DNA from 2 places in the Amphibacillus xylanus NBRC 15112 genome. Region 1 is predicted to be linked to the other one. Evidence: a T-box and tRNA genes for the amino acid it is inferred to sense, from the RefSeq annotation. Region 1 holds a T-box; the other holds one or more tRNA genes.
The links. A T-box is a leader RNA that pairs with one kind of tRNA and senses whether it is charged. The one in region 1 lies ahead of pheS (phenylalanine--tRNA ligase subunit alpha), so its partner is inferred to be a tRNA-Phe.

Region 1 (6,995 bases):
TTAAATATCATTTTAAGACAAGTATTGACAATAAGCAACATCAATTGTTTCCATTATAGGTGAATTTATCTCGACATCCAAATAATTTGCTTACATATCATGTTTAATAAAAAAACGACGTAATCCTATGATGAGTAGATGACATGAAAAAAGCACGGGAATTAGTTATTTCCCATGCTTTAGTATCTGTTTAGCTATGCTCCAGCGTGTTGAACCCCTGTTGCTAGTAATTGAACAAGGTCTTTTTTCTTAGTTTGATCAGCTTGTTTCCAAATGAGTTCAAATAGTACACCAAGACCAGGTAACATTTTCTCTTCACCACTTTGAATGGCATCGACAATTGTTGCCTCTAGCTCATCTTGACTATTGTCAGACACATTTGCTAAAATAGCTTTTCTTAAATTCAAATCCATAATTTATCACCTCACATGAAATAATCAGTTGAAAATAGTTTGACCAACTTTAATTCAACTATGTATGATAGAGAAAAAGAATACGATTAAAGGATGAAGTAAATGATCACGTCAGTAAAAAATCAACAGATAAAAAATTGGGCAAAACTAAAACAGAAAAAATATCGCAAAGAACAAGGGTGTTTTATTGTCGAAGGAGAGCATCTTGTTGAAGAAGCATTAAAGAGTGAGTGGGAGGTTGAGACGATTGTCGTTGAATCGACGTTTGAAGCGAGCATTGATTTAACAAATATTCAAGTTGAAACCGTCAGTGATCATGTATTTGCTCACTTAGCACAAACAAAATCGCCACAAGGGATTTTAGCAATTGTTAAAATTAAATCAACACATGATTATGAGAAAAATAGACTCTTATTACTTGATGCTGTTCAAGATCCAGGGAATTTAGGGACAATGATTCGAACAGCAGATGCAGCTGGATTTGATGCAATCATTCTAGGAGATGGAACTGTTGATTTATATAATGATAAAGTTATTCGAGCATCACAAGGCTCAATTTTCCACATTCCAATTATTGAATCGTCACTTGAAGCTGCTATTTTTAACCTACAAGCAGACGGTGTGACTGTTTTTGCATCGACATTAGAGAGAGCTGTACCTGTTCAAACAATTGAATGGCCAAAACAAGCTGGATTAATTGTTGGGAATGAAGGATCAGGTGTTAATCAGACATTCATTGAAAAAGCTGATCAGCTTGTGCACATTCCAATCTACGGCAAGGCAGAATCACTTAATGTTAGTATTGCAGCAGCAATTATGATGTATCAAATGCAACTGAATTAAAAAATAAGCTCCTTAGCATGGGAGCTTTTGTATTATCTAATTCCAGCAGCTTTTTCGACCTGTGCTTGATGTAATGGATCAGGTCTACCATCAACGTGTCGAGTACTATTGCCAAAATAAACATCAAAGTGTCCAGAGATTCCATTGTTAGAAATATACTCGACATCATGAGGCATAAAACTCATACTGGCAGCTAGTTGTCTGCCATCAACCTCAAGAATAATCGCTCGTGTTTTCCACGAAAATCCGCCCCAAATTGATTTAGCTACGTTTGTATCCGCGACGGTATTCGTTTCAGCATCTGCATGATTTGCCCCAATCGTCCTTGTAATATTAAAGCTTTTTCCTGTTTCAATATCAGTTACTTTTGCGGTTTTTCCGATTGTAAAGAGATATTGAGCCTCAGTCCACCAATCTAAATATTCACCATGCTTTTCACTAACAACAGATTTGACGGGAATATGGTGAACCGGTACCTTCAATTGTTGGCCAATGGATAGCATACTTCTTGTCGTTAAATTATTTACCTCTAACAGCTCTTTTTGTGGGATACCATATTGGATACTTAAATTCCAGATGTTATCACCAGAAACGACTGTATGTGTTGTATATGTTACTTTTTTCTCTTCAGTTTGCTGTTGTGTTTCTCCGGTTTGCTCATCTGCAATGATTAATACTTGACCGACTCGGATTAAATCTGAATTTAAGTTATTGTTTGATTTAAGAGCGCTGACTGTAACATTAAACCGCTTTGCAATTGCAGAAAGTGTATCGCCAGCTTTTACAGTATAACGACTTGGTCTCGTTTGTTCTTGATTGATTTCTTGACTTTGTTGTTGAGCGCCAGGGATGGTTAACTTCTGTCCAATTTGCAGTACGACAGAATCTAATTTATTGGCACTTTTGATCGCATCAATCGTCGTGCCAAATTTTTGCGCAATTAAAAATAAACTGTCGCCTGATACGACGGTATAAGTTGTTGCCTTTTGTTCAGTTTGTTCCGCTTGCTCAGGTTGTTGAATTTGTTCAGTCTGCGCTGGAGCAGCTGTATCGTTAACTAATGTAGGAATAATTAGTTTTTGGCCAAGGCGAACTAAATCACTAGATAAATTGTTAGCTTCTTTTATCGAATCAACCGTGACACCATAGCGCTTCGCAAGTACCGATAAATAATCACCCGTCTGAACGGTGTGGTATGCTTTTGGAATAATTAAACTTTGATTAACTTTAATCAGATCTGATTTTAATTGATTAGCCTGCCTGATGTTAGCAATCGTCGAACCAAATCTATTTGCAATCTTCCAAAGTGTGTCCCCGGATTTCACTTGATAATGAATCGAGTCGTTCTGGATTTGTTGACTTGTTTTAGGTGCTGACGCTGCAGAAACGGAATGGTTAGTAAGATTCATTAAAGGAATAGAGGTCAAGGCAATACCACCAATGATCACTTTCATCATTGATACCTTTATATTTGGATATTTCTCTTTAATAATCTTTTTCGCTTGCGTAATAAGATCTTCTTGATTTTCTGCTGATGAGATAAACTCATTGGCAAACTCGTAGCTTGGCTGATCTAAGTAAAGTAGAATTTCATACTCATCACTAGCTTGATTGATCTGCCTGAGTTCAAATCTTTGTATTTGAGTCATATGAGTTGCTCCTTTTTATAGTTATCGCCAATAGTTTTAGATAGAATTTAGATTTTATTCTTTTATTAGAGATCTCGAAACTTAGAATATTGTCTAATTTTTAAAAAAAGTTGCAAAATCATCCGAACTTTTCTATAATGATATGCATATATGAAAAGCATTGAAAGAGCCAGTAAGCTTTTTACTGATCAATGATACAGGGATGCCTTGCCGCGACTGGAAGCAAGCACATTGATAAAAAGCTGAAGTTTCACTCTGGAGCTGACGTTCGGGACCTTGATAGAACAATCAAGTAAAGAACGTTCCGGATTATGTCCGTTACAACAATCAAGTGGGCAATTAATTTTGCCAACTAGGGTGGTACCGCGAAATTTACAAACCTCGTCCCTTTTTTTGGGATTGAGGTTTTTTTATTTTTATTAAAAAAGTGGAACCAGTTCATAAATTTTTTATTTAATTCAAGGAGGTTGTCTTAATGAAAGAGAAATTAACAGCACTGCAAACTGAAGCGCTCGAACAGATAGAACAAGCAACATCTTTAGCTGACTTAGAAAAAGTTCGTGTCGCTTACCTAGGAAAAAAAGGTCCAATCACAGAAGTGCTAAGAGGGATGGGTAAATTATCACCAGAAGAGCGCCCAGTAATCGGTGAGCTTGCTAATAAGGTACGAGGTGCAATTGCTGATGCGATTGAGAAGGAAAAGGCTACTTTAGAAGAAGCTGCATTAAATGAGCGATTAAAAACGGAAACAATCGATGTTACATTACCAGGACGTCCTATTCAAGTTGGAGGCCCGCACTTACTAACACAATTAATTGAAGAGATTGAAGACCTCTTTATTGGAATGGGCTTTGAAGTCAGAGAAGGACCAGAGGTTGAGACTGATTATTATAACTTTGAAGCATTAAATATTCCTAAAGATCACCCAGCTCGAGATATGCAGGATTCATTTTATATTACTGAGGAATTGTTGATGCGTACACATACCTCACCAGTTCAAGCACGTACAATGGGTGAATATAAAGGAAGTAAGCCTGTTAAAATGATTTGTCCAGGAAAAGTTTATCGTCGTGACTCAGATGATGCGACACACTCACACCAATTTACGCAAATTGAAGGTCTTTACGTTGATAAGAATGTTCGCATGAGTGATCTCAAAGGTGTTCTTAATCAATTTGCTAAGCAATTCTTTGGACCAGAACGAGAAATTCGCTTACGCCCAAGCTTCTTCCCATTTACAGAACCGTCTGTTGAGATGGATATCTCTTGTAAAGTTTGTCAGGGAGAAGGCTGTTCTGTATGTAAGCAGACAGGCTGGATTGAAATATTAGGTGGCGGTATGGTTCATCCAAAAGTATTAGAAATGGCTGGCTACGATCCAGAGGTATACAGTGGATTTGCGTTTGGAATGGGACCGGATCGAATTGCGATGTTGAAATATGGTGTTGATGATATTCGCCATTTCTATACAAATGATCGTCGCTTTTTAGAGCAATATCATCAAGCTTAAACGAGGAGGATTAAGATGCAAGTATCTTTAAATTGGTTGAAAAAATATGTAGATCTAGATGGTTATACACCAGATGAATTAGCAAGCCTGATTACAAAAGCAGGAATTGAAGTTGATGGTGTTGCTTATGTTGCAGAGAAAAGCACGAATGTAGTTGTTGGTCATGTGCTCTCTTGTGAGCAACATCCAAATGCTGATAAATTAAGACTATGCCAAGTAGATGTAGGAGAAGAGACATTACAAATTATCTGTGGAGCACCGAATGTAGCACAAGGACAGAAAGTTGCAGTTGCTAAACCAGGAGCGGTACTTCCAGGTAACTTTAAAATTAAAAAAGCCAAATTACGTGGTGTAGAATCACATGGAATGATTTGTTCACTTCAAGAATTAGGTATCAAAGAAGACTACCTGCCAAAAGAAATTGAAGATGGCATTTATGTATTTAATGAAGATGCTGAAATTGGTGCGGAAGTTACTGATTATCTAAACTTAGATGATGCAATTCTTGAATTTGATTTAACACCAAACCGTGCAGATGCGTTAAGTATGATCGGTGTTGCTTATGAAGTAGCAGCAATCCTTGATCGTGAAGTTCGCCTTCCAGAAGAAGAGGTTGAAACAATTGACGAAAAAGCAACAGATCACGTGACCGTTAAAGTAGAAGCAAAAGAGGATAATCCATACTACGGTGCGTTTATTATTAAAGATATTAAAGTAGGTCCTGCACCAAGCTGGATGCAAAATTATCTCATGGCAGCTGGAATTCGTCCGATTAATAACGTTGTCGATATTACAAACTACGTATTACTCGAATATGGTCAACCATTACACGCATTTGACTTTGATAAATTTGGATCAAATGAGGTTGTTATTCGTCGAGCAACTGATCAAGAAAAAATTGTTACGCTTGATGGTGTTGAACGAAAGTTAACAACTGAGCATTTAGTCATTACAAACGGATCTGAACCAACAGCAATCGCTGGTGTTATGGGTGGAGCAGATTCAGAAGTAACTGATGAAACAACAACTGTCTTACTGGAAGCGGCTTACTTTGATCCGAAGCGAGTTCGTATCGGTTCGAGAGATCATCAATTAAGAAGCGAATCAAGCACACGTTTTGAAAAAGGAGTAGATCCAAATCGTGTGAGAAAAGCAGGACTTAGAGCAGCGCGCTTGTTAGCTGAATATGCAAATGGAACGGTGCTCAGTGGAGTTAGTGAATTTGATGAACTAGATCGTTCAGAAAAGCAGATCACAGTAACAGTTGATCGCATCAATAATCGCTTAGGAACAGACATTCAAGCAAGCGAAATTGCGGCTATCTTTGATAAGTTACGCTTCAAATATGTTCAAAACGATGACACGTTTGATATTACGATTCCAACACGTCGTCAAGATATTAGCATCTTTGAAGATATCGTTGAAGAGGTTGCCAGAATGTATGGCTACGATCACTTGCCATACACATTACCTGAAGGGGGCCAACAGGCAGGAAAGTTAACGAAGAACCAGCAATTGAAGCGTTATGTAAAACGATTCATGGAAGGTGCTGGCTTAATGGAGGCAATCACATATTCGTTAACGACAGATGAACGTGCGAAAATGTTAGTTAGCCCAGAGGTTGCAGCAATTTCTAAAAGTGCTGTTCGTTTATCAAGACCAATGACAGAAGAACATAGTACATTAAGACAAAGCTTACTTCCAGAAATGTTGCACGTTTTATCATATAACGTAGCTAGAAAACAACAAAACTTAGGCTACTATGAAATTGGTAAAATCTTTATCGGAAAAGAAGATAAAGTGACATCACAGCCTGAAGAAAAACTGCGCTTAAGTGGAGCGATTACAGGAAAATGGCTCACACATGAATGGCAACAAGAAACAAAAGCAGTTGACTTTTACGTATTAAAAGGAATACTGGATGAGCTATTTGCACGTCTGAACATTACAGCAACATACAAACAAGCTGTAATTAATGAAATGCATCCAGGTCGTACGGCTCAAATTTATGTTGGTGATGTAGCAGTTGGATTTATTGGGCAAGTACACCCAGTTGTAGAGAAAGATTTTGATCTAAAAGAGACGTATGTGTTTGATCTTGACTTAGACTATCTATTCTCAATTCATAATGATGAACCAACGTTTAATAAAATCCCACGTTATCCATCAATTAAGCGTGACATTGCATTAGTTGTTAATGAGTCAGTTACAGCAGCTGAATTAGAAGCAACGATTACAGAAGCAGGTGGCGAGTGGCTTCAGAATGTTCATGTCTTTGATGTTTATCAAGGTAAAAATCTAGAAGCAGGGAAAAAATCAATTGCATTTAGCCTACTATACTTCAACCCAGAGCGAACGCTTAAAGATGAAGAAGTTGAAGCTTCATATGAAGTAATTGTAGAACAAGTTAAAGCTAAACACGATGCAGAATTAAGAGCATAATAAATTATAAAAATGCGTGGTTTTGACAGAACAAATGTTAACTGTCATCGCCACGCATTTTATCGGTTGTACAATATATAACGATGGTGAGTTTGAAAACTTACTAACGTTATTTTTATTTTAAGTAAGCATTTATCA
Region 2 (6,995 bases), 170 kb from region 1:
ACTGTAATGATTCAAAATCCTCATCCATTGTGATTAATTTGGCTAATTTCTCAGCAATTTCTAATCGTTTTTTAGATGAGTCACCATTTTTAGGTGGCGTATACGTAATTGAACGCTCTGGTTCATTATCTAAAATAATCTTCCCGAATTTATCATACATAATCCCACGCGGTACGGCGATTGATGCTGTGGTATTCTCTGTTTCATTAACCCGTTGTCTTGCTTCTTCACCATTTAAAATTTGAACAACACCGAGTTGGAGAATTAATACTGAGAATAAAATAAAGACAAATAAAAAAAGCACATTAAGTCGTACTGGAATTTGTGCACGATTTCTCTTTTTATTTGACAAAGCGTTCACTCCCTTCGTTTACTCATTATTCAATTATAGCACGACTATCAATGTATAATAAAGGATTGTTATCTATATTTTTGACATAAAAAAGCCTGAGGCAATAATTTCACTCAGGCTGTAAATATATTATTTAGCTTCTTGGTACAGTTCCGCTACCTTATCCCAATCAACTACATTCCAAAATGCAGAAATATAGTCAGGACGTTTATTTTGATATTTCAGGTAATATGCATGCTCCCATACGTCAATACCTAATATAGGTGTCTTACCTTCCATTAATGGAGTATCTTGGTTAGGAGTGCTAGTGATGGCTAATTCTCCATTATCGACTACTAACCATGCCCAACCTGAACCAAAACGGCCTGTTGCGGCAGCAGCAAATTCTTCTTTAAATTTATCAAAGCTACCAAACTTAGCATCAATCGCTTCAGCTAGGCTACCCTGAGGACTTCCACCGCCATTTGGTGACATCAATTTCCAGAATAGACTGTGGTTTGCGTGACCCCCACCGTTATTTCTAACAGCAGTTTGAATTTCTTTTGGTAAATTGTCTATGTTTGCTAATAATTCTTCTAATGATTTATCTTGTAGTTCGCTACGACCTTCAAGTGCACCATTTAAATTCGCAACATAAGTATTATGGTGTCTCGTATGGTGTATGCTCATAGTCTCCTGATCGATGTGTGGTTCCAACGCATCATATGCGTATGGTAATTCTGGTAATTCAAATTTTCCCATTAAAAACGCCTCCTTAGATATTAAAGTGAAAGTTCACAAAATGTTCACTTTCTAACTAATTACACCTTATCAAATTCTAAATTTTTTAGCAATATTTATGCTTATTGTCATTAATATATCTATACACCAATTAAAACATGATTAAACCTAATTTTTACTTAATGATATCTTGTTCAGAATACTGATCCATTCCTTCATCTTCTTCATTTTTTGTCGTAAGCTGATTATAATCACTGTGATCTGATCCGAAATCTGATGGACTTTCAGATGTCCCATACTCTTCTAATGTTTGCCAACTATCTGTATCATCCATTTCTAACGAGCTCATAGAATAATCCATCTCTTCATCAAAATACCGCTGTTTTTGCGCATGTTCTAAGCAATGTGTAGATTCAGGACGAGCCTTTAGACGATCAAGATCAATTACTTCGCCACATGTTTCGCAGACACCATATTGGTTATTTTGAATTTGATTAAGTGCATGATTAATCGAATCTAACTCGGCCATTTCATGTGCTGCTAGAGCAATATCCTTCTCACGCTCATATAATTCAGTTCCGTGATCTCCAGGATGATTATCATAGTCAGATAATTCAGTTGAGAACTCTTCTTCCATTGCTCTTTGTTTATCTCTTTGGATCTTCTTTTTTAATAACTGTGCACGTGCTTCCAAATCTCGCTTAAATATATTTAAATCATTCTTACTCAGCAATTTCAGTCACTCCCATGACAAGATGATATATGTATTTTGCCTGATTTAAAATAACTTAAACATTAATAAAAATTTTAAATACAAAAAAACAAGTCACTGATATAAGTGACTTGTTTAAGGATGGCTCAAGACGGAGTCGAACCGCCGACACACGGATCTTCAGTCCGTTGCTCTACCAGCTGAGCTATTGAGCCAAGTATAAAATATAATGGCGGAGGAAGAGGGATTCGAACCCCCGCGGGCCGTGAAGCCCCTGTCGGTTTTCAAGACCGATCCCTTCAGCCGGGCTTGGGTATTCCTCCGCGAAATCTAAATGGTGGACCCTGCAGGACTCGAACCTGCGACCGATCGGTTATGAGCCGATAGCTCTAACCAACTGAGCTAAGGGTCCTGTATTTATAATGGGGCGACCGGTGGGGATCGAACCCACGCGTGTCGGAACCACAATCCGATGTGTTAACCACTTCACCACGATCGCCATTATGTAATCTAAAAAGAATGGTAGCGGCGGAGGGGATCGAACCCACGACCTTACGGGTATGAACCGTACGCTCTCGCCAGCTGAGCTACGCCGCCATAAAATGGCTCCACAGGTAGGATTCGAACCTACGACCGATCGGTTAACAGCCGATTGCTCTACCACTGAGCTACTGTGGAACATTTATATTGTCGCTATCAAATGTATGTATGAACTTCAGCGACGATATATAATATATCACAATAAAAATAATGAGTCAATAGATTTTATTATAAATTTTAAATATATTATTATATATTTTAAATAGGGGCACTCAGTAAGATTTACCTACTGAGTGCTTATTTTTTTAATGAATTGCTTCTGGAATCTTTTCACCAATGACTTCTTCAGCAATATTTAACGCATGATCACCGATACGCTCTAGGTTACTAATAATATCAACATAAATCATCCCTGAGTTCGGTGCACAAATACCTTCATTCAAGCGAATGATATGTTTTTTCCTAAACGTTTTTTCCATCTGATCAATTTGTGTTTCATATTCGACAACTTTTAAAGCCATTTGACGATTTCGGTCAAGCAATGATTCAACTGCCTCTTTAGTAGATTTAATTGTAATCTCAAACATCTCTTCTAAATCTTCTTTAGCTTGATCTGTTAAGATTGTTTTATTTGAAATCTTAAATTGAATTAATTCAATGATATTTTCAAAGTGGTCACCCATACGTTCAATATCACGAACACAATCAAGTAATGCAGAGTGTTTCTCACTATCTGAATCGGATAGTTGAGTTGCTGCTAAATCAATTAAATAATCTGTAATTTCTTGATCCATACGGTTAATTGTATTTTCAAGTTGTAAGGCATTGTCAGCATGTATTGATTCATGCGTTGATGCAAATAATGCTGCTTCTTCAAGTCCACGTACAGCATACATACCCATACGCACAACTTCTTCTTTAGCTTGATCCAATGCAACTGACGGAGATTGTTGAATAAAAATTGGATCAAGGTGTGTTGGCTCAATACCGAGTGATGAATCTTCACCAGGTACTAACTTTGTTACAATAAATGCTAAAACTCCGATAAACGGTAGTAATAACAATGTATTTGCGATATTAAAAATACCATGTGCAAATGCAATTGTCATTTCCGCATTTAATCCTAATGCATCTCTAATCATCGCAATTAAGTTTGTATAGGGTCCTAATAATATCATAATAATGACAGAACCTACTAAGTTAAAGACAACATGAGTTAATGCTGCTCTTCTTGCCGCAACCGCAGCACCAATCGAAGCTAGTACAGCTGTAATTGTTGTACCAACATTATTACCGAATAATACAGGTAAAGCACCCTCTAATTCAATTGCTCCCTGACCAAATAGGTTTTGTAGTATACCAATAGTTGCAGATGAACTTTGAACTACAAAGGTAAAGATCATTCCAACAAGAAAACCTAGAATTGAGTTTTCCGACATATCAACCATTAACTCATGAAATGCTTGAACCTCTCGTAATGGAGCAAGTCCATCACCCATTAATTTCAATCCGAAGAAAAGCGCACCGAAACCAAAGATAGCTTCACCAATGTTAACAATTTTTTTATTTTTAACGAAAAAGATGATTAATGCTCCTACTGCGAGGATTGGTAAGGCGTAATTTTCTAATTTAATACCAATAATAAAAGCAGTAATCGTTGTACCGATATTTGCCCCCATAATGACACCAATTGATTGTTTTAATGTCATAAAGCCAGCATTAACTAATCCTACTGTCAATACAGTTGTTCCTGAACTTGACTGAATTAATACAGTCACAATCATACCTGCAATAACACCTAGGATTGGATTGCTTGTAAATTTATCTAATATATCTTTTAGGCGATCTCCCGCTGATTTTTGTAAGCCATCCCCCATTGATTTAATACCTAATAAGAAGATTCCAAGGCCACCAAAAAATTCAAATATAATCGACATAATGTCAATTTCCATACTAGTTCATCCCTTCAAAATTTTTTACTACTATGTATGAGCAAACCAATGTCTATTATTAATTATCTATTAACAGTTTGTAAAGAGTTTTCGTGAAAAATTTACACGATCTTAACATTACTCAGTTTTTTATGAATTAACATGATTTTTGTCAATAAAAAACCCCCTAAATGAAATAGAATTCTTATTCTATCCATTTAAAAGGGTAATATAAATCGAATTAACTGATTTATAATTTATCTCATTTTTTTAATACATCTACTAAAATACGCGTTCCATCTACTTGTTTAACAACAATATCTGTTCCTTTTTCTATCCAATATCCATCAGATTGTGCACTATAATGCGTTTCACCAATTTTTACTGTCCCTACTGGCCGTAAATTTGATAATGTTACACCGGTTTTCCCAACTAACTCTTTATAATCAGTATTCATAGTCGTATAACCTTGTTCATCTGTTAATCTATCTAATAGAGCAATTTTGGTCCACATATTTCTTTTAGGTAATACTTTAAGCCAAAGCAATGAAGAAGCAGCACCAATCACAACACCAATTATAGCGTATAAGCCTATAACCCAATTAGGAGAGCTTACCCCTACTGAAATAATCATTAAAATAATACCAATACCAGCTAATGTACCGTCATTTACAAATTCACCATCAATAAAGATTAGTAGAATACCTAAGAAGTAGAGAATCATCATCGTTATAATCATAGATGGGTCAAGATAGGCATAAAAATATAGTGTAATTAATGAAATTCCAAGGATAGCAAATAGACCTTTTGCTTTAACAAGTAATTCACCAAGTAAAAACATTGTTCCGAAACCAATAAACAGAAAACTAACCCAATACAATGAAGAAAGTCCCAATTGTATAACACCTACTTTCATCAGCTTATATTTTAGAACTAAAAAGGGAGGTAAACAGGATTGAATAAAGTAAGATTTCTAGGTTATGTATTTATTATTCTATTATTGATAGCTGCTTACCATGACTTAAACGATCATCCTAAAAATTCTAACCAGTCTGATCAACTACCCTCCTATTCTAATTATGAGCGTAAAAGTATAAATTTTCAAGTTGTATCTTATCAGATTAATGACGGCGAAAATTTCATGTCAATTATTGAAAAACTAAATCCACAGCCAACAATTAATATCGAAAGCTATATTTCAGATTTTCAAGCACTAAATCCAAAAGCTGATATTTATCAACTAGAAGTTAGTCGGATCTATCTTTTCCCTATCTATGACTAAATAAACAAAAAAAGCTAAAGACATAACGCTTTAGCTTTCTGCCATTGCAACTGTATGATGAGCTTTGGCTTTTGATTGAATAATATGTGCGTACTGACTTTTAGCAGTACCGTTTCTCTCGAGATAGTTCTCCATACCAGTCATACCACGATTATATGCAGTTAATGCTTTGTCCCAATCTTGGTACTTATGATGCAAGAAATCCAAATATACAATTGCTAATTTCATTGAATAATATGGATCAAAAAGTAATTCATCACTATAAGGTAAGTCTGCCATATCTGCGATCCATGGTGCTGTATTTTTCATAAATTGTGCCATACCATAGGCGTGCCCATATTTAGTTTCGGGACCAATTAATTGTGGATCAAAAGTGTGACCAGTCTCAACCTTTATTAATTCATAGATTATAAATGGATCTATATCATATTGCGCCGCTTCATTCGCTAGATAAATCGCCCATGTCTTTTTAAACTGAGCATCACTATCCTGAACCATTTGTTCTGCAATATCTTCAATATATGCCCAATGTTCATGATCATCATTTGGCTCAATTAATTCTACTTCATAAGTTGACACTGCTTTTAAATGCTTATTTTCAGCAGCTAAGATTTGATTTTCTGCTAATAAGTCTTCTATCTCTATTTGTTTGTCATAATAATTTCGTTGCACCATTAAAATTGCTACAGCAGATAAAATTGAAAGACAAGCAATGATAACTGTCTTTTTCATATCTATTACATCCTTTCTCGTAACATCGTTATGTTACAAATGGATATGCTAAGCGATCTTTTTTGAAAAAGCAACTAATTAGCATTAAAATCTGCAAATTTATAAACATTTTGTGGTGAAAACATATAGTATTTATAGTGAGGAATAACAAAGGAGAATAATGATGAATCCATTTTTAAAGAATATCGTTCGGAAAAAGTTAACTGAAGTCACGCCAAACGAATTAATTATTCAAGCTAGAAATTATAACGTTGAATTAACTCAAGTTCAAGCTGTGCAAATTGTCAAAATATTAAGCAGAAAAGATCTTGATCCTTTCAAAAAAACTGATTTAGCTAGTTTACTTAAACAATTAGAGCAAATTACAGATCAGACAACTGTAAAAAAGGCTAAAATAATCCTTAATCAATTTATTAAACAATATAATGTAGCTGACTGGTTTTATTAAAAATATCAATGGTTATAGTCATTTTTATTAACGTCAAAGAACCCGAGTCATATGATTGATTCGGGTTCTAATTTGTTAAATTAACAATTACTGTAAGGTGATTTTTTCTTTTAATTGTTCATCAAATATACCTTGTTTAAGCATTTCAATTTCAAACTTATAAGGTGGTTTCTTATTCGTTTTATCTTCCCCAACATAAGGTGTCTCTAGGATTTTCGGAATTTCTGTTAATTGCGGATGATGAACAATGTTATGTAGAACATCAAAGCCAATGTGAC

Region 2: it has a tRNA-Phe gene. The T-box ahead of pheS (phenylalanine--tRNA ligase subunit alpha) is inferred to sense a tRNA for this amino acid. The anticodon was not compared.

What each region holds. Positions count from the first base shown of each region.
Region 1 is NC_018704.1:1,011,233-1,018,227, forward strand. It holds gene sspI (small acid-soluble spore protein SspI) at 195-413, opposite strand; gene AXY_RS04980 (TrmH family RNA methyltransferase) at 516-1,256, shown strand; gene AXY_RS12550 (LysM peptidoglycan-binding domain-containing protein) at 1,289-2,905, opposite strand; T-box leader at 3,057-3,297, shown strand; gene pheS (phenylalanine--tRNA ligase subunit alpha) at 3,381-4,415, shown strand; gene pheT (phenylalanine--tRNA ligase subunit beta) at 4,431-6,857, shown strand.
Region 2 is NC_018704.1:1,180,905-1,187,899, reverse strand. It holds gene AXY_RS05870 (peptidoglycan D,D-transpeptidase FtsI family protein) at 1-361, opposite strand, end outside; gene AXY_RS05865 (superoxide dismutase) at 482-1,093, opposite strand; gene AXY_RS05860 (TraR/DksA C4-type zinc finger protein) at 1,248-1,805, opposite strand; tRNA gene AXY_RS05855 (tRNA-Phe) at 1,927-1,999, opposite strand; tRNA gene AXY_RS05850 (tRNA-Ser) at 2,015-2,107, opposite strand; tRNA gene AXY_RS05845 (tRNA-Ile) at 2,120-2,196, opposite strand; tRNA gene AXY_RS05840 (tRNA-His) at 2,208-2,283, opposite strand; tRNA gene AXY_RS05835 (tRNA-Met) at 2,305-2,381, opposite strand; tRNA gene AXY_RS05830 (tRNA-Asn) at 2,388-2,462, opposite strand; gene AXY_RS05825 (Na/Pi cotransporter family protein) at 2,630-4,276, opposite strand; gene AXY_RS05820 (NfeD family protein) at 4,518-5,171, opposite strand; gene AXY_RS05815 (hypothetical protein) at 5,211-5,537, shown strand; gene AXY_RS05810 (transglycosylase SLT domain-containing protein) at 5,568-6,269, opposite strand; gene AXY_RS05805 (DUF2624 domain-containing protein) at 6,433-6,717, shown strand; gene AXY_RS05800 (deoxyribonuclease IV) at 6,805-6,995, opposite strand, start outside.